Regions from separate parts of the Mesorhizobium sp. B263B2A genome, predicted to be linked through region 1. Evidence: predicted binding sites of a transcription regulator. Region 1 holds the regulator's gene; each other region holds the start of a gene.
What was found. The regulator LexA, encoded in region 1, represses DNA repair genes until DNA is damaged. The targets are predictions, from matches to a motif close to TGTTCNNNNTGTGTTCNG.
Positions count from the first base shown of each region.

Region 2: the regulator LexA is predicted to act here: its motif matches at 1,734-1,751, upstream of parE (DNA topoisomerase IV subunit B).
Region 3: the regulator LexA is predicted to act here: its motif matches at 1,796-1,813, upstream of recA (recombinase RecA).
Region 4: the regulator LexA is predicted to act here: its motif matches at 1,662-1,679, upstream of LB568_RS14085 (ATP-dependent helicase).

Region 1 is NZ_JAIUIU010000003.1:282,685-287,010, forward strand. Features, by position in the region: gene LB568_RS08625 (ComEC/Rec2 family competence protein) at 1-1,256, shown strand, start outside; gene lexA (transcriptional repressor LexA) at 1,250-2,002, opposite strand; gene LB568_RS08635 (pyridoxal-phosphate dependent enzyme) at 2,378-3,352, opposite strand; gene LB568_RS08640 (GntR family transcriptional regulator) at 3,349-4,146, opposite strand; gene LB568_RS08645 (ABC transporter substrate-binding protein) at 4,273-4,326, shown strand, end outside.
Region 2 is NZ_JAIUIU010000003.1:56,976-61,301, reverse strand. Features, by position in the region: gene LB568_RS07580 (type II and III secretion system protein family protein) at 1-632, opposite strand, end outside; gene cpaB (Flp pilus assembly protein CpaB) at 664-1,563, opposite strand; gene parE (DNA topoisomerase IV subunit B) at 1,821-3,878, shown strand; gene LB568_RS07565 (FUSC family protein) at 3,983-4,326, shown strand, end outside.
Region 3 is NZ_JAIUIU010000006.1:153,623-157,948, forward strand. Features, by position in the region: gene alaS (alanine--tRNA ligase) at 1-362, opposite strand, end outside; gene recA (recombinase RecA) at 638-1,738, opposite strand; gene LB568_RS13245 (carbohydrate kinase family protein) at 2,019-2,963, shown strand; gene LB568_RS13250 (pseudouridine-5'-phosphate glycosidase) at 3,037-3,954, shown strand; gene LB568_RS13255 (TfoX/Sxy family protein) at 4,162-4,326, opposite strand, start outside.
Region 4 is NZ_JAIUIU010000007.1:78,700-83,025, forward strand. Features, by position in the region: gene LB568_RS14085 (ATP-dependent helicase) at 1-1,647, opposite strand, end outside; gene LB568_RS14090 (hypothetical protein) at 1,779-1,952, opposite strand; gene LB568_RS14095 (hypothetical protein) at 2,265-2,438, opposite strand; gene LB568_RS14100 (M20 aminoacylase family protein) at 2,752-3,912, opposite strand; gene LB568_RS14105 (Zn-dependent hydrolase) at 3,905-4,326, opposite strand, start outside.

The DNA.
Region 1 (4,326 bases):
AGCGCAGCTTCATCATGCTGGCGGTGATGCTGATTGCCGTCCTGTTCGATCGCGCGGCTCTAACCATGCGCAATCTGGCGATCTCGGCGATCGCCGTCATCCTGGTTTCCCCGCATGAGGTGGTCGGCCCGAGCTTCCAGATGTCGTTCGCCGCGACCGCGGCCCTGGTTGGAGCCTATGCCGGCTGGGCGGATCACCGTGCGGGAAAGACCAGACCGCCGCCGCCGAAGCGATCCTTGCCCGGTTTCCTGACCAGAAAATTCCTGCTGGCGACAGGCGGATTGGCCATGACCTCAATCATCGCCGGCAGCGCCACGGCGCTGTTTGCCATCTGGCATTTCCAGCGGGTGTCGCCGCTCAGCCTGTTCGCCAATCTGGCCGTCATGCCGATCGTCTCAGTCGTGATGTTCCTGGCCGTTGCCAGCGCGCTTCTGATGCCGTTCGGGTTGGATGCGCCATCCCTTTACCTGATGGGCAAGGGCCTGACCGCGATGATCGCCGTTTCGGCATGGATATCGGAACGCTCTCCGGTCGATGCGGTCGGGCTTATCTCACAGCAATCCGTGCTGCTGGTGACGATTGCCCTGGTCATCGCGACGATGGCGACGACGTGGCTGCGGCTTGCAGCGCTTCCATTCGCTATCGCCGGCCTGCTGACGGTGTCCGATACGCGCACGCCGGATGTGCTGGTCTCGGAAGACGCGCGGCTGGTTGCGCTGCCGATCGGCGATGGCGAACTCGCCGTCAACCGGGCCCGGCCGAACGAATTCACGGTCGACAACTGGAAGCGCGCGCTGAGATCCGAAACCATCATCCTGCCGGAAATATTCGACAAGGCGGATGGACAATTCGATATTGCTGATGCCGTCAATCTCCCGCCGGGAGCGCCGTTCTATTGCACAGACGGTGTCTGTCTCGCCAGGCACCCGTCCGGTGCGATCATAGCGCATGTCGAAGACCGCAAGGATACCTGGAAGGCCTGTGGCTTCGCCGACCTGATCATCGTCAATGACGCGACGGCCTACGATGCCTGCCACAATCCGCTGGTTCTCGTCGTTACCAAACGGCAGCTCGCCCGCAAGGGCAGTGCGGCCATCTTCTTCGACCGCCAATCGGCCACCGGTCCGCCAACCATCAGCTTCGCGGTGGACAGCCCGTATCGGCCCTGGCACGCGCAGCGAAAGTTTTCGCGCGAGGCGAGAGGCCTGGAGCCCTATCGCAAACCTGACAAGCCAAGTGCCGTGCCGGCTCAGTAGCGCCTGATCAGCCCAACCAGCTTGCCCTGCACCTTGACCCTGTCCGGCCCGAAGATGCGCGTCTCGTAGGCCGGATTGGCGGCTTCAAGCGCAATCGAAGCACCCTTGCGGCGGAACCGCTTCAGGGTCGCTTCCTCCTCGTCGACCAGCGCCACGACGATCTCGCCCGGGCTCGCCGTATCGGCGTTGCGGATAATGACCGTGTCGCCATCGAAGATGCCGGCCTCGATCATCGAGTCGCCCTTGACTTCCAGCGCATAGTGCTCGCCGCCCATGATCATGTCCGGCGGCACCGAGATGGTATGCGTCTGATGCTGGATGGCATCGATGGGCACACCGGCGGCGATGCGACCCATGACCGGGATGGACACCGCTGGAACCGCATCGTCGTCGTTGCCAGCAGCGGCAAAGCGCGACGGTGCCGGCTTGATCTGGCGGCCGAGGCTGCCCTGACCGAGACCGCCTTGGCCGAGACTCCCCTGGATGACGCTTGGCGAGAACTTCTTTGCCGCGTTGAGGCCCGGCGCGATCGAATCCGGCAGCCGCAGCACTTCCAGCGCACGCGCCCGGTTGGGCAGCCGGCGAATGAAGCCGCGTTCCTCCAGCGCCGTGATCAAGCGATGGATCCCTGATTTGGAGGCGAGGTCGAGCGCCTCTTTCATCTCGTCGAAGGAGGGCGGAATACCGCTTTCCTTGAGCCGTTCATGAATGAACATCAAGAGTTCATGTTGCTTGCGTGTCAGCATGGCGGCCCCCAAGGCATCTGGACAAGGGTTTTGATCCAGAATGGTTCTGATCCAGAATCGAAAAACAAACCCAGAACAAACACTATCTGTTCCAGTTGTGTTCTGCAACCGTTTAAAGTTTAGTGAATTTGGTAAGAGAGCCGAAATCATTTGCGGCCCGGACAGGCCGGAAATCGGGGTTTTTCGCCCGTTGCCGCCCGTCGCCCGCATTGAAATGTTTGGTTAATAGCCTGTGGCCTGTCTTGCGACATGGCTCGGCATCAGCCGACGGCAGAGCCCGTCGAGGCCGATTTCGGCGCTTGCGATCGGCTTGCCTGCCGTGAACGAAACGAAATCAAAACGCCAACAATCGCCGGTTCGGAAGCAGGTACGGGATCAGGCTGGCGGGATCGCACCGGCCAGCACCTGCGCATAGAATTCCGCATCGATATTGCCGCCGGAGATGACGCAGACGACGTTGCCGGTCGCCCGCTCACTGCTGAGAGCCGCGGCCAGCGAGGCGGCGCCCGCGCCCTCGGCGACGACCTTGGCCTTCGAGAACAGGAGCCGCATGGCCTCCGTCACCTGTTGCAGGCTGACGGCGATGGCACCGTCGATGAGCTGGTTCGCCAACGGCCATAGCTCGGGGATCAGGGAGGGACCGCCAATGCTCTTGATGAAGGAGGGCCGTGTCTCGATCTCGACAATACGTCCGGCCGCCAGTGCGGCGGTGACCGGCGCCGCGTTCTCGTCCTCGACGGCAAAGACCCTCGCCTGCGGACGAAGGGCCTTGAGCGCACTTGCAACGCCGGTCGTCATGCCGCCGCCGCCATATGGCGTCAGCACGAAATCGACCTCCGGCAGATCCTCGACAATCTCGAGGCCGATGGTGCCGTTGCCAGCCAACACCGCCTGATCGGTGACGGGATTGATGAGAAGTTCGTCAATGTCGGGCCGCTCGATCGCGGTGATGTAGCGCCACCAGGTCTCGTGGGAGACAAAGCGCACCTCGCCGCCAAGACGGCGGACACCGTCGATCTTGGTCTGCGGCGCGCCGGCATACATGTAGGCGGCCATCGGAACGCCAAGAGCCCGTGCCGCCCAGGCCAACCCATAGGCCATGTTGCCCGAACTGACGGTCGCAACACCGTGCCTGAGTTCATCGGCGTCACGACAAAGCAAGGTATTGAGCGCCGGCCTGAGCTTGAAGGCGCCGATCGGCGACAGGGTCTCGAGCTTGAGGAATATCCGCTGGTCGGCACGGCCAAGATCGAGGCGCAGCAGCGGGGTGCGCGGCAGCCAGGCGGCCAGCCGATCGCGGGCTTCGGCAATCTCGTCAAGCGTCGGACGATGCGGAGGTGCCGAGATCATCCGGCAACCGCTTTCAAGCTGCCGGCGCGCGCGACGTCCTTGTTCGCGTCGCCGTCCTCGCTGTGGACATAGACGTGCAGCGTATAACCGATGTGGGCCGTCATCAGCGCTTTTGCCCGCTCGACGTCGCGGTCCAGGGCGGCTTCCATGATCGCCGTGTGGTGCTCGATCGCCATCGCCTCGCGCAGCGCGTTCATGGCCTCTTCGTAGCCGTCCTTGAGGCCGGCCGCCGCCCGCAATGTCGGCGCCAGCCCAAGAAAGCGATGGTGCCGGCGCAGCTGGTCCGAGATCGTCGAGCGAAACCGCAACAGCCAGCTGGATGTCGCAGCGCTCAGCAGCGCGGCATGAAAAGCCTCGTGGTTCTCGTCCCACTGGTCGACGGCGGCATCCGATGGGTCGTCCACCGCGGTCTTGCAGCGGGCGAGCCGGTAGTGCGCGGTGACAACCGCGTCTTCCCACTCCCGGCCGCCTTTCTCCATCGATTCCTGGAAGAGCGGTATCTCGACGACCATCCTCGCGCGCGCCAGATCCTCAAGTTCGGCCCGGGATACGGGGGCGACCGCGAAGCCGCGATTGCTGATGGCGGTGACCAGGCGTTCGGCTTCGAGGCGCGACAATGCTTCGCGCAGCGGCGTCCAGCCAACTCCATAGATGCCGCGCAGGGCGCTGAGCTTGAGCGGGGCGCCCGGCATGAGACGGGTGGTGAGGATATCGCGCCGCAGAAGCTGGTAGGCGGCTTCCGTCTTGGTGGAGTTCTTCTGGTCCTGCATCGCGATCCATTCGTTCTCTGCCATTGGAGAAATTATATATGATGATTGGTGATGGCAAGAATTATATATAATGTTTGACATGCGCCGATGGACTGACCATGATCGCTGGAGGTGCCCCGAGGCGGCGCTGATCAAATCTGGGAGGAAATGATGTTGAAGTCGAAATCCGCATGGCTGTCGGGATTGGCTCTGGCAGGCGCATTG
Region 2 (4,326 bases), 230 kb from region 1:
CTGTATTTTGCACCCAGATCCTGACCCGCCTGGCGGTTGATCTCGACGAAGCGGACATTGAGCTGGACCTGCTGCGACGACGAGATGTTGACCGAGTTGATCACCTCCTCATTGCCTGAAAAGCGGGTGGCGATCTTGTTTGCCTTCTCGGCGGCGACGGCGTCGTCCGCCTCGCCCGACAGCACCACGCGGCCATTGGCCGAGCCGACCTTGATCTTGGCGTCCGGCACGCTGGCGCGGATGGTGTTCGCCAGTTCGTCGGTGTCGAGCGTCACCTCGATGTCGACGGTGCCGACAAGCTGCTTTTTGTCGTCGAACAGCGCGATGCCGGTGGTGCCGAGATTGTTGCCCAGCACATAGAAGGATTTATCGGTCAGCGGATTGACGTTGGCGATCTCGGGATCGCCGATGACGATCTGGTAGAAAGCCGCGCTCGTGATGATCGTCTTGGGCTTGCCCTTGGCGACTTTTATCGACGCATTCTTGGTCGCCGAGACATAGACGATGTCATTGTCCGCCCTGGCCGCGCCGGCAAAAGCGAGCATCGCGCCCGCGGCCAGCGAAACCGCCATCGCCAGGGCGCGCACGAAGCACGACCGGCCCGTCATTCGATATAGGATACGCATCAGCATTGTCCCGTCCCACCCGGTCCCCACCGGCCTTTTACTTCTGGTCCCGCGCCGGAACCTGGTATTCCTCGGCCTTCGTGCCACGCGTCACGATGACCGTCTTGAATTTCGGCTTCTCCGGCTCCTTGGTCATGGCATCGAATAACGAGCCGGCCGTGGCCTGCGCCTTGGACGCCACCGATCCGCCAAAAGAGGAGATGGTGGTGACGCCGTTCTTGCCGTCGCCGCCTTCGCTGGCCGAGCGAAGCGACAGCGACAGCGTGCCGACGGTGCGGGCAAGCGCCACTTTCTGCGCGCCATCGGTCGTCACCTCGAGGGTCACGGAATTCGCGATCTGCGGCGCCGTCTGGCGCTCGTCGGCGCCTTGGCCGACGCTCAGCACCTTGGCGTCGGCGACGACGATTTCGGAAGTGATGGTCGAACCGGCCGCCCCCTGCGCATTCTTGGCGACTTCCTGGATTTCACCGGCATCGCGCGTCAGCACGACATCGACCCGGTCGCCCGGCGTGACGAAGCCGCCGACACCGGCGATCTCATCGGTGCGGATGGTGACCGCCCGCATTCCGGGCGTCAGCATGTTGGAAAGCGTCGCACGGCCGTTCGGCCCCGATAGCTTGGTCAGCAGCACCGGCTCGTTGACCTCGATCGGCGACAGTACGACGCGGCCGCCTTCGCCGAGCAGCCCATCGATCGTGGCAAAGGCGCCTTGCGGCAGCGAATCCTGCGGCCAGGGAATTTCGATGAGCTTCGTGCGATCGAGTTCCATGCCGTAGCGCAACGGAGCGTTGGCCACCACGATGGTCTTGAATTCGACCTTGGGCGCGGCCGGAGCGACGATCGAGGCCGTCTTCTCCTGGGCATCGGCCTGGCTTTTGACCCAGAAATCCGCGGCAAAGATCGAGATCGCGCCGAAAACGGCGGCGATACCGATCATACTTATGGCCTTGCCCCTCACGCCCAAACCCCTGATGCCCGTAGTTTCTTGTTATGTTGGGCTCACGCTAGGCGGCATTGTTAAAGAATCAGGAATGGAGAACGACGGCATTCGACCTATTTCCGCCCGCTTGGTTATCGAATGGTTTTAGGATAAGACGGGCCGGATCCCCGAACGTAACAGGAACCTCCGTCGCTTGGCGCTGAAAAGCGTGGCAGTATCGGCGGGTGATTCGCAGCACCGGACCTATGGCAGGCATGGACGACAACAACGACCTTTTCGGCGACCTGGACAAGCAACCGCAGCCGGTCCGCACACCCGCGCGCCCGGTGGATCCGCTGGTGCAGGCGGCGGCCAAGCGGCCGGCGGCAAGCCGCGACGGTTCGGAAGGCTACAGCGCCGCCGACATCGAGGTGCTCGAAGGCTTGGAGCCGGTGCGGCGCCGGCCGGGCATGTATATCGGCGGCACCGACGACAAGGCGATGCACCATCTGTTCGCCGAGGTCATCGACAATTCGATGGACGAGGCGGTTGCCGGCCACGCCACCTTCATCGATGTCGAGCTTTCGGCCGACGGCTATCTCTCCGTCACCGACAATGGCCGCGGCATTCCGGTCGATCCGCACCCGAAATTCAAGAAACCTGCGCTCGAAGTGATCATGACGACGCTGCATTCGGGCGGCAAGTTCGATTCCAAGGTCTACGAGACTTCAGGCGGCCTGCACGGCGTCGGCGTGTCCGTGGTCAACGCGCTATCGGATCATCTCGAGGTCGAAGTCGCGCGTGGCCGCCAGCTTTACCGGCAGAGATTCTCGCGCGGCGTTCCGGTCAGCGGCCTCGAGCACCTTGGCGAAGTCCACAACCGGCGCGGTACCAAGATCCGCTTCCACCCCGACGAGCAGATATTCGGCAAGGGTGCCGCGTTCGAGCCGGCGCGGCTTTACCGCATGACGCGCTCGAAGGCCTATCTGTTCGGTGGTGTCGAGATCCGCTGGACCTGCGATCCGTCGCTGATCAAGGAAAAGGACCAGACGCCGGCCAAGGCGGAATTTCATTTTCCCGGTGGCTTGAAGGACTATCTCAAGGCATCGCTGGGCGACGATTTCCAGGTGACGCGCGAAATCTTCGCCGGCAAGAGCGACAAGCAAGGCGGCCATGGCTCGCTCGAATGGGCGGTGACCTGGTTCGGCGGCGACGGCTTCGTCAATTCCTACTGCAACACCATCCCGACCGGTGAAGGCGGCACGCACGAGGCCGGTTTCCGCAATGTGCTGACGCGGGGCCTGCGCGCCTATGCCGAGCTCGTCGGCAACAAGCGCGCCTCGATCGTCACCTCGGAAGACGTCATGATCTCGGCGGCGGGCATGCTGTCGGTGTTCATCCGCGAGCCGGAATTCGTCGGCCAGACCAAGGACAGGCTGGCGACGATCGAGGCCATCCGCATTGTCGAGACCGCGATCCGCGATCCGTTCGATCATTGGCTGGCCGACAATCCGCAGGAAGCCTCCAAGCTGCTCGAATGGGTGATCGCGCGCGCCGATGAACGGGTGCGCCGGCGCCAGGAAAAGGAAGTGTCGCGCAAGAGCGCGGTGCGCAAGCTGCGCCTGCCGGGCAAGCTGGCCGACTGCACCCAGAACGCCGCCGCCGGTGCCGAACTCTTCATCGTCGAAGGTGACTCGGCCGGCGGCTCGGCCAAGCAGGCACGCGACCGCGCCAGCCAGGCGGTGCTGCCGCTGCGCGGCAAAATCCTCAACGTCGCCAGCGCCGGCAACGACAAGCTGGCCGCCAACCAGCAGATATCGGACCTGATCCAGGCGCTCGGCTGCGGCACGCGATCGAAGTACCGCGATGAGGATTTGCGCTATGACCGCGTCATCATCATGACGGACGCCGACGTCGACGGCGCCCACATTGCCTCGCTGCTGATCACCTTCTTCTACCAGGAGATGCCGGCGCTGGTGCGTGGTGGACACCTCTATCTCGCGGTCCCGCCGCTGTACTCGATCAGGCAGGGCGGCAAGGTCGCCTATGCCCGCGACGACGCGCACAAGGACGAGCTGCTGCGCACCGAATTCACCGGGCGCGGCAAGGTCGAGCTTGGCCGCTTCAAGGGCCTGGGCGAGATGATGGCCGCACAGCTCAAGGAGACGACGATGGACCCGAGGAAGCGCACACTTCTCAGGGTCGATGTGAACGAAATCGATTCGGCCACCAAGGACAGGGTCGATGAGCTGATGGGCACCAAGCCGGAAGCCCGCTTCCGCTTCATCCAGGAACGTGCCGAATTCGCCGAGGCGGAAGTGCTGGATATCTAGCCGCCCGCCGGTCTATTTCTTGTTTGACGTAATTCCGGACGGAAACCGTTTCACACTTTTCCTGGAATTACTCTTGCTCGCGCTTCCGAGACGGAGACCAGCATGTGATCTGGGTGCGGCTGAAGGACTATTTCGACACCAATCTGGCCGGGCTGACGCAGCCGACGCGTTCGGACTGGATTTTCGCCCTTAGAACTGTTTCGGCCGGCCTGATCGCGCTTCTGGCCGCCTATGCACTGAAGCTCGACCACCCGCAATGGGCGATGATGACGGTTTTCATCGTTGCCCAGCCGGTCGCCGGCATGGTGCTGGCAAAGGGCTTTTACCGGCTGCTCGGCACGCTTGTGGGCGGCGTCGCGGCAATCGGCATCACCACCGCGTTCGGCACCGGCCCCTGGGTGCTGGTGACGGTGCTCGCGGTCTGGATCGGCATCTGCACCTTCGTCTC
Region 3 (4,326 bases), on a different contig from region 1:
TTCAGCCCGAACTCCTTGGTGATCAGGTTCCAGGCAAGTTCGATGGCGCGTTCCTTGAAGTAATCGCCGAAGGAGAAATTGCCGAGCATCTCGAAGAAGGTCAGGTGGCGCGCGGTATAGCCGACATTGTCGAGGTCGTTGTGCTTGCCGCCGGCGCGAACGCTCTTCTGAGCAGTCGTGGCGCGCGAATAGGGCCGCTTCTCCAGGCCGGTGAAGACGTTCTTGAACTGCACCATGCCGGCGTTGGTGAACATCAATGTCGGGTCGTTGCGCGGCACGAGCGGGCTCGAAGCGACGACCTCGTGGCCCTCCCTGCGGAAATAGTCGAGGAATGTCGACCGGATTTCGTTCACGCCACTCATGACTGCTGCCTTTTTTCGCGAAAACCGCCGGCGACCCGGCGGAAATGGGCTCTGCTTTTTGCAGAGATAGATTCCAGAGATAGATTGGGCCTTTTAGCGGGCACGCTTCACCCTGTCCAGAAACACGGAATTGGGTCAATCCACCAGCTTGCCGGCAGCCCAAAAACAAAAACCGCCGGCTCGAAGGCCGGCGGTTTTGGACGCGGTACTAAAGAACTCGATTACATAAGCATTGGATCATAGGCAGGAATTATGGCCGAACTCCGGCCATTGGCCTACATTGCGCCGGCTTCATCCTCGAAACCGTCGTCCCCATTGCCCTCAGAGCCGCCATTTTCGAGGAATTTCTCGGCGATCAGCCCGGCATTCTGCCGCAGCGCCAGTTCGATCTCACGCGCCGTATCGGGATTGTCGCGCAGGAACAGTTTTGCATTTTCGCGGCCCTGGCCGAGACGCTGCGAATTGTAGGAGAACCAGGCGCCCGATTTCTCGACCACGCCGGCCTTGACGCCGAGATCGACCAGTTCGCCGGTTTTGGACACGCCTTCACCGTACATGATGTCGAACTCGACCACCTTGAAGGGCGGCGCCAGCTTGTTCTTGACCACCTTGACGCGTGTCTGGTTGCCGACGACCTCGTCACGGTCCTTGACCGAACCGATGCGGCGGATGTCGAGGCGCACCGAAGCGTAGAACTTCAGCGCATTGCCGCCAGTGGTGGTTTCGGGCGAGCCGAACATGACGCCGATCTTCATGCGGATCTGGTTGATGAAGATGACCATGGTGTTGGAGCGCGAGATCGAGGCGGTGAGCTTGCGCAGCGCCTGGCTCATCAGACGCGCCTGTAGACCGGGCAGCGAATCGCCCATCTCGCCTTCGATTTCGGCGCGTGGCGTCAGCGCCGCGACCGAATCGACCACCAGCACGTCGATGGCGCCGGAACGCACCAGCGTGTCGCAGATTTCCAGCGCCTGCTCACCGGTGTCGGGCTGCGAGATCAGGAGGTTTTCGAGATCGACGCCAAGCTTACGAGCGTAGACCGGATCGAGCGCATGCTCGGCATCGACGAAGGCGCAGATGCCGCCCTTCTTCTGGGCTTCCGCCACCGTGTGCAGCGCCAGCGTCGTCTTGCCCGAGCTTTCCGGCCCGTAGATCTCGATGATGCGGCCGCGCGGCAGGCCACCGACGCCAAGCGCGATGTCGAGGCCGAGCGAGCCCGTTGGCACCGTCTCGATCTCGACGACCTGCTCGTTCGCGCCGAGCCGCATGATCGAGCCCTTGCCGAAAGCCCGCTCGATTTGCGACAGCGCCGCATCCAGAGCCTTTGATTTGTCCACTGCCTTATCCTCTACAAGCCGCAAAGAATTCTGAGCCATGATACATCACCCCTTGGTCGTCAATGAAGGCCGGACAATCCGTAATCCCTACCATTTTGTACCTTTTTTGTTCTCGTTTGGCAAGAGGGATCAAATATCTGAAAAACAAGTGATATCCGGATTTGTTCTTTTTTCGTACCAAGGGATCGAACAGCAATGCACCTCGCATTGGGCCAGACAGCTCGATTGTTTCGGTTCGCCGAATCGCTGCCTTGCGTGCGAAACTCCATCCGCAGCCTAGCGCTTGTGCGGCAGGAATAACAAAGGGCATATCGCCGGCATGGTGAAATCCGCAAAGATACTGGCCGTGGGCGGCGCCCATATCGACCGGCGTGGCCAGGTGTCCGGCGCCTATGTGCCCGCCGCGTCCAATCCCGGCACGATGCGCGAGGATGTCGGCGGCGGCGTCTTCAATGCATTGCGCAGCACAGTGCGGCGCGGCGTGTCGGCCTCCCTGATGTCGATGCGCGGTGGCGATGCGGCGGGCGACACCGTTTCGCGCGCCATAGCGGAAGCTGGCATCGCCGATCTGTCGGCGGTGTTCCTCGACCGAACCACGCCGAGCTACACGGCGCTGATCGACCGCGAGGGCGAACTGATCGTCGGCTTTGCCGACATGGCTCTCTACGACCTGGCGTTTCCCAAACAGATCAGGCGTTCCAAGGTGCGGGAGGTGGTCGCTGCCGCCGATGCTATCTTGTGCGACGCCAATTTGCCGTCCTCGGCGCTGGAGCGGCTCGTCGCACTCGCCGCGGGCAAGCCGGTGTACGCGATTGCCATTTCGCCGGCCAAGGTGGTGCGGCTGATGCCGGTGCTCGGCGCGCTGGCGCTGGTCTTCATGAACCGGAGCGAGGCCATCGTGCTGGCGGGCGTCAACGCAAATGCCACGAATAAGGATGTCGTCGACGGGCTGCGCTGCAGCGGTCTCAGAAGCGGTGTGGTCACGGCAGGTGGCGGCGCGGTGCTGGGTTTCGACCAAGCAGGCGCCTTTTCGATCTTGCCGCCCGCCCCGAGAAAAATCGCCGATGTCACAGGAGCCGGCGACGCATTGGCGGGCGCAACGATCGCGGCCTTGCTGCGCGGTCTGCCTTTTCGCGAGGCCTTGCGCGACGGCGTCGCGGCGGCGACGCTGGCCATCGAAAGCGCCGATGCCGTTCCCGATTTCAGCGTGGCATCCTTCGTGCAAGCACTGGCCCTTGTGCCGGATGCGCAGGAAATGGCATGAGATCGGCAAATTCATGGTCCGCAGCGCCGGCCAGCGTCGAGATAGACGCGGGCGCTTCAGCTTGGAGATCCAGATGAACCCGGAAACCGCCCACCCCTTCATCGACGTCCACGCGCCGGTGGCGCGGGCCCTCGCCGCCGGCCAACCGGTGGTGGCGCTGGAAAGCACCATCATCACCCATGGCATGCCCTACCCCGACAATGGTTCCATGGCGGCGGACGTGGAAAAGATCATCAGCGACAGCGGCGCCGTGCCGGCGACGATCGCCGTGGTCGGCGGCCGCATCAAGATCGGCCTCTCGGATGGAGAGCGGGAATCGCTGGCCATGACGGGCGATGCCATGAAGCTGTCGCGCGCCGATCTCGGCTTCGCCGTCGCCCAAGGGCGCACCGGCGGCACCACGGTCGCCGCCACGATGATCGCGGCGCACATGGTCGGCATAAAAGTGTTCGCCACCGGCGGCATCGGCGGCGTGCATAAGGGGGCGGAAAAGAGTTTCGATATCTCGGCCGACCTCGACGAACTGGCGCGCACGCCGGTCATCGTCGTCTCGGCCGGCGCCAAGGCGATCCTCGACATCGAAAAGACGCTGGAGGTGCTGGAGACGCGCGGCGTGCCGGTCGTCGGCGCCGGCTGCGAAACGATGCCGGCCTTCTGGTCGCGGCAGTCGCCCTTCCGCGCGCCGCTGACCCTGCACAAGCCGGAAGAGATCGCGCATTTCTTCCGGACCAGGGCTGCACTGGGCTTGCAGGGCGGCATGCTGATCGCCAATCCAGTACCGGAAAACCACGAAATCCCGGCTGAGGAGATGGCCGGCTATATCGAGGCGGCTCAGAAGGCCGCCGAAGCCCTCAACGTCACCGGCAAGGCGGTGACGCCGTTCCTGTTGTCGAAAATCCTCGAACTGACCGGCGGCCGCAGTTTGAAGACCAACATCGCGCTGGTTGAGAACAATGCGCGGCTGGCGGCGAGGATCGCGAAGGCGCTGTAGGGCGGCCAATGTCGGCGGGACAGCACCCCCCTCTGTCCTGCCGGACATCTCCCCCGCAAGGGGGGAGATTGGCAGCTCACCTGCCGGCTCTCGCTTTCAACGTCTGCGATTGGCGAAGGCCGGAGTGACAAGCAATCTCCCCCCCTTGCGGGGGAGATGGCCGGCAGGCCAGAGGGGGGGCTGTCCCGCAACGTCCGCAAGTTGGCATCACTTCCCAGCTCTTCGCCCCGCCTCATACGCGCGGCGTGCCCACATCGTCATCTCGTCGGGATCATCGAAAGCACTGTCTGGAATGCTCCAATAGGGCATGGCGACCAGCTTGCCGTGGCGAGAGCCGGTGTAGGTCCATTGCTTGCAGCCGGCGGCTTCGAA
Region 4 (4,326 bases), on a different contig from region 1:
CAGCTCGGTCAGGAACCGTTCGCGCGAGGCATAACCCGATCCGATCTGCTCGAGTTGCAAAAGGTCGGCGCGGCGCGTGATCGCATCCTCATGGATGCGCTCCAGATGCGGCTCGTACCACAGCCTGACCTGTTCGAGATCGGCAGGCCATCTGGCGCCGGCCCGCAGGCCCGAATAGAGCGCGACGAAGCTTGGCCAGTCGTCCGCCGCGCGCTGCGGCGGGCGCCATCCGGCCAGGCCCATCGCCTCGTCCAGCGCAGATGTCATCGTCTCGACGACCTGCGCGGCGGCCGAAGGGCCAATCCCCGGCAAAAGCTGCAGCACCCGAAAGCCGGCAACGCGGTCGCGCGGGTTTTCGGCGAAGCGCAGCACCGCCAGCACATCCTTGACATGGGCGGCATCGAGGAACTTCAAACCGCCGAACTTGACGAAGGGAATGTTGCGCCGCGTCAGCTCGATCTCGAGCGGCCCGCTGTGGTGCGAGGCGCGAAACAGCACCGCCTGGGATTTCAGCGCGGTGCCGGCCTCGCGCTCGGCCAGGATGGTATCGCAGACGAAATTCGCCTGCTCGACCTCGTCGCGGACGCTCACCAGTCTCGGCTTGCCCGTGGATTTGCGCTCCGACCACAGGTTCTTGGTGAAGCGTTCCGAGGCCTCGCCGATCACCGCGTTGGCGGCGGCGAGGATGGTTTCGGTCGAGCGGTAGTTGCGCTCCAGCATCACCACATCGGCGGCTTGCGCGAACTGCTTGGGGAAATCGAGAATGTTGCGCACCTCGGCGGCGCGGAACGAATAGATCGACTGCGCATCGTCGCCGACCACCGTCAGCCCGGCACCGTCGGGCTTCAGCGCCATCAGGATCGAAGCCTGCAGCCGGTTTGTGTCCTGGTATTCATCGACGAGCACATGGTCGAAACGCCCGCCCAGATGCGCGGCGATTTCAGGCTCTGCCGCCATCTGCGCCCAATAGAGCAGCAGATCGTCATAATCGAGCACGTTCTGCGCTTGCTTGGCCTCGACGTAACCGGCGAACAGCTGCTTCAGCTGTTCGGCCCAGCCGGCGCACCAGGGAAAGGCGGAACCCAATATTTCGCCCAGCGGCGCCTGCGCGTTGACGGCGCGCGAATAGATGGCGAGGCAGGTGCCCTTGGTCGGAAAGCGCGCCTCCGTCTTCGAGAGGCCGAGTTCATGCCGGACCAGATTCATCAGGTCGGCGGAATCCTCGCGATCATGGATGGTGAAGGCCGGATCGAGGCCGATCTCCAACGCATAGTCGCGCAGCAGCCGGGCGCCCATGCCATGAAAGGTGCCGGCCCAAGTCAACGCATCCGTGATCACCGCCGCGTCGCGGCCGAGCACCTCGCCGGCGATGCGCTCGACGCGTCTCGCCATTTCGGACGCGGCGCGCCGCGAAAAGGTCATCAGCAGGATGCGGCGCGGGTCGGCGCCCTTGACGATCAGGTGCGCGACGCGATGCGCCAACGTGTTGGTCTTGCCCGAGCCGGCGCCGGCAATGACCAGCAAAGGCCCCGCGATCTTGCCGTCGCCATGCTCGACGGCCTGGCGCTGGGCGTCGTTCAACCGCGCAAGGTAGGCGGGCGGGACGGTCGATTCCACAAAGGTCGAATCATGGGCGGCGAGGTTCATCGCCCATCAAGCATCGTTTCCGCTTTGTTCGCAACACAGAAGCGGCGCGATAGGGGACGACCGCTTTGGAGACTATCGCTTGGGGGACTATCGCTTGGGGGACTATCGCTTGGGGGACTATCGCTTGGGGACTACCGTTTGGGATCGACACCCATCGCCGCCGATTGACGGCGCAGAGCCTCGCGGTCGCTTCTTGGCGCCGGCAGCAACAGCGGGTCGAAATTGTTGGGCACCTCATCGATCATCTTGCGAGCGAGCCGGTATGCGAGAAGGGCAAAGGTGGCTGCCAGAAGCAAACGGACCATGGATCGGTTCTCCCGTGATCGGGATCAACCAAAGGAACGGCGTTTTGTTCCCTCACGCGAAATTCGCAACCAAACCGACATCACCTCGTTTTGAGACAGGAGGCGATAGCGATGAAAAAGCTAAGATTGGGCCTCGTCCTGGTGGCATTGGCTGTTTCGGCCTGCGACAACAAATTGCCGCCAACGACGGCTCCCGGCGCTGAACAAAGCCTCGCCAGCAACCCGTCGTAAACACGGGCACTGTCGGCAAGTGATCCAATGCTCCTGGGCTCCGTGCAACAGGTTCTGGGCTCCTTGCAATAGGTCGGATGTTCAAGGCATCGCCGAGATGCATTCCTCGAGCCGCTCGAGGCGGAACTTGGCATTGCGCAGTTCGTGCCCGGCTTCGTGCCGTTGCTGACGGCTTGGGGAGGCTGACGCCGCGGTCAGGTTCCGTTCGAGCTCGGCGATACGCGCACGCACCTGCCGCGCTTCGTCCTGACGCAACGCCTTTATCCAGTTCCGCCCGCGCATCTGTCTTCCCGCAAGTCCCCAAAGACCCGCCGCCTTATGCCAGCAAGACCCTAACTTCCTGGAAGTGCGAATATTCCAAATTTAATGAGTGCTAATTTAGCAAGGCGGCGCCACGGAGAAGAAGGCCGGCGCCGCTTGGGAGGAGAAAGGCGCCGGCCAAGCGGATAAGAGGTCCGCCGCAAGGAAGAGGCTAGCTGAGTCTTGCCGCTGCGTCATGCAGGATCGAGGATTTTGGCTCTTTCCGGGCGTTTTCCCCCGCAAAACGAACCAAACGAGTCCTCGCCCTTCAAACCGCAAGCCGTCGCCTGGCGATGGCGACATGGAAGTTGGCACCGAACAGCAACCCCTCATCATTGAAGTCATAGCTGGAGTTATGGAGTGGCGCCGAGGCCTCGCCATTGCCGAGGAAGACGAAACAGCCCGGCACGTGGTCGAGGAAGCGGGCAAAATCCTCCGAGGCTGTCATCGGCTCACCCGCCACCGCGATGTTGCCGGGTTCGAAGACGTCCCTGGCGGCGGCGAAAGCCGCGTCGACCAGTTCGGCATCGTTGCACAGCGGCACGAATTCGCGGCTGTAGTTCACTTCGGCGGTGACGTTGTAAGCGGCGGCGGTGCCTTCGGCGATTATACGCATCTGGCGTTCGATCCCGGCGCTGACCTCGGGGCGGAAGCTGCGTGCGTCGCCAAGGATGCGGGCCAGGCCGGGCAGCGCATTGCGGGTGCCGTCGGTGATCAGTTCGGTCACCGAAACCACCGATATGTCGGCCGGGCTCAGCCTGCGCGAGACGATGGTCTGCAGATTGGTGACCAGCGCGCAGGCAGCGACTAGCGTTTCGTTGCCCGAATGCGGCCGCGCCGCGTGGCCGCCGCGCCCGCTCAGCACGATCTCGAAGATGTCCTCGGCCGACATGATCGGGCCGGCGCGGGTCTCGAAATGCCCGATGGGCAGGCCGGGCATGTTGTGCAGCCCAAAGATCTCGTCGAAGGGGAAACGCCGCATCAGGCCATCATCGAGCATGGCCAGCGCGCCCCTGCCCCATTCCTCCGCCGGCTGGAAGATGAAGCGCACGGTGCCGTCGAAACCACCCTCCGTTGCCAGCCGCTTTGCCGCGCCGAGCAGCATGGCGGTGTGGCCATCATGGCCGCAGGCATGCATGAGTCCGGGATTGCCGGACCGGTACGAGGCGGTCGATTGCTCGGCGATGCGCAGCGCATCCATGTCGGCCCTCAGCGCGATGGCGCGGTTGCCGCTGCCGCGCTTCAGCGTGCCGACGACACCAGTGCCGCCGACGCCCTCGGTGACATTGTCCAGGCCGAATTCGCGCAGCTTGGCGGCGACGAAGGCCGCTGTGCGTTTCTCCTCGAAGCCGAATTCGGGATGCGCGTGCAGGTCACGCCGCCACCCGGTCATTTCCCGCTGCAGCGTTTCGGAATCGAGTTCAGCCATTCCCGCGCTCCCCCATCCCCGCAAGGTCCGCGACCACATCAAGCAGGATGTTGGCGCCGGCGACAAGCTCGGCATCTTCGGTGTGCTCGCGCGGACTGTGGCTGATGCCGCCGGCGCTCGGCACGAAGATCATCGCCGCCGGCGCGATGCGCGCGATCATCTGCGCGTCATGGCCGGCACCCGAGGTCATGCGCCTCGAGACGAGCTCGCGCTTGCTGGCGGCGGCCTCGATCAGTTCGACGACCCGGCCGTCGAAAATGACAGGCTCGAAGCGCGCCAGCCCCTCGACCGTCACGGTGATGCCCTCGTTGGCGAGCCGTTCCAGAAAGGCGGCCAGCGCCGCCTCCTCCGCCTGCAAATGCTGTTCGTCGGGATCGCGCAGGTCTACTGTGAAGACGGCGCGCGATGGAATGA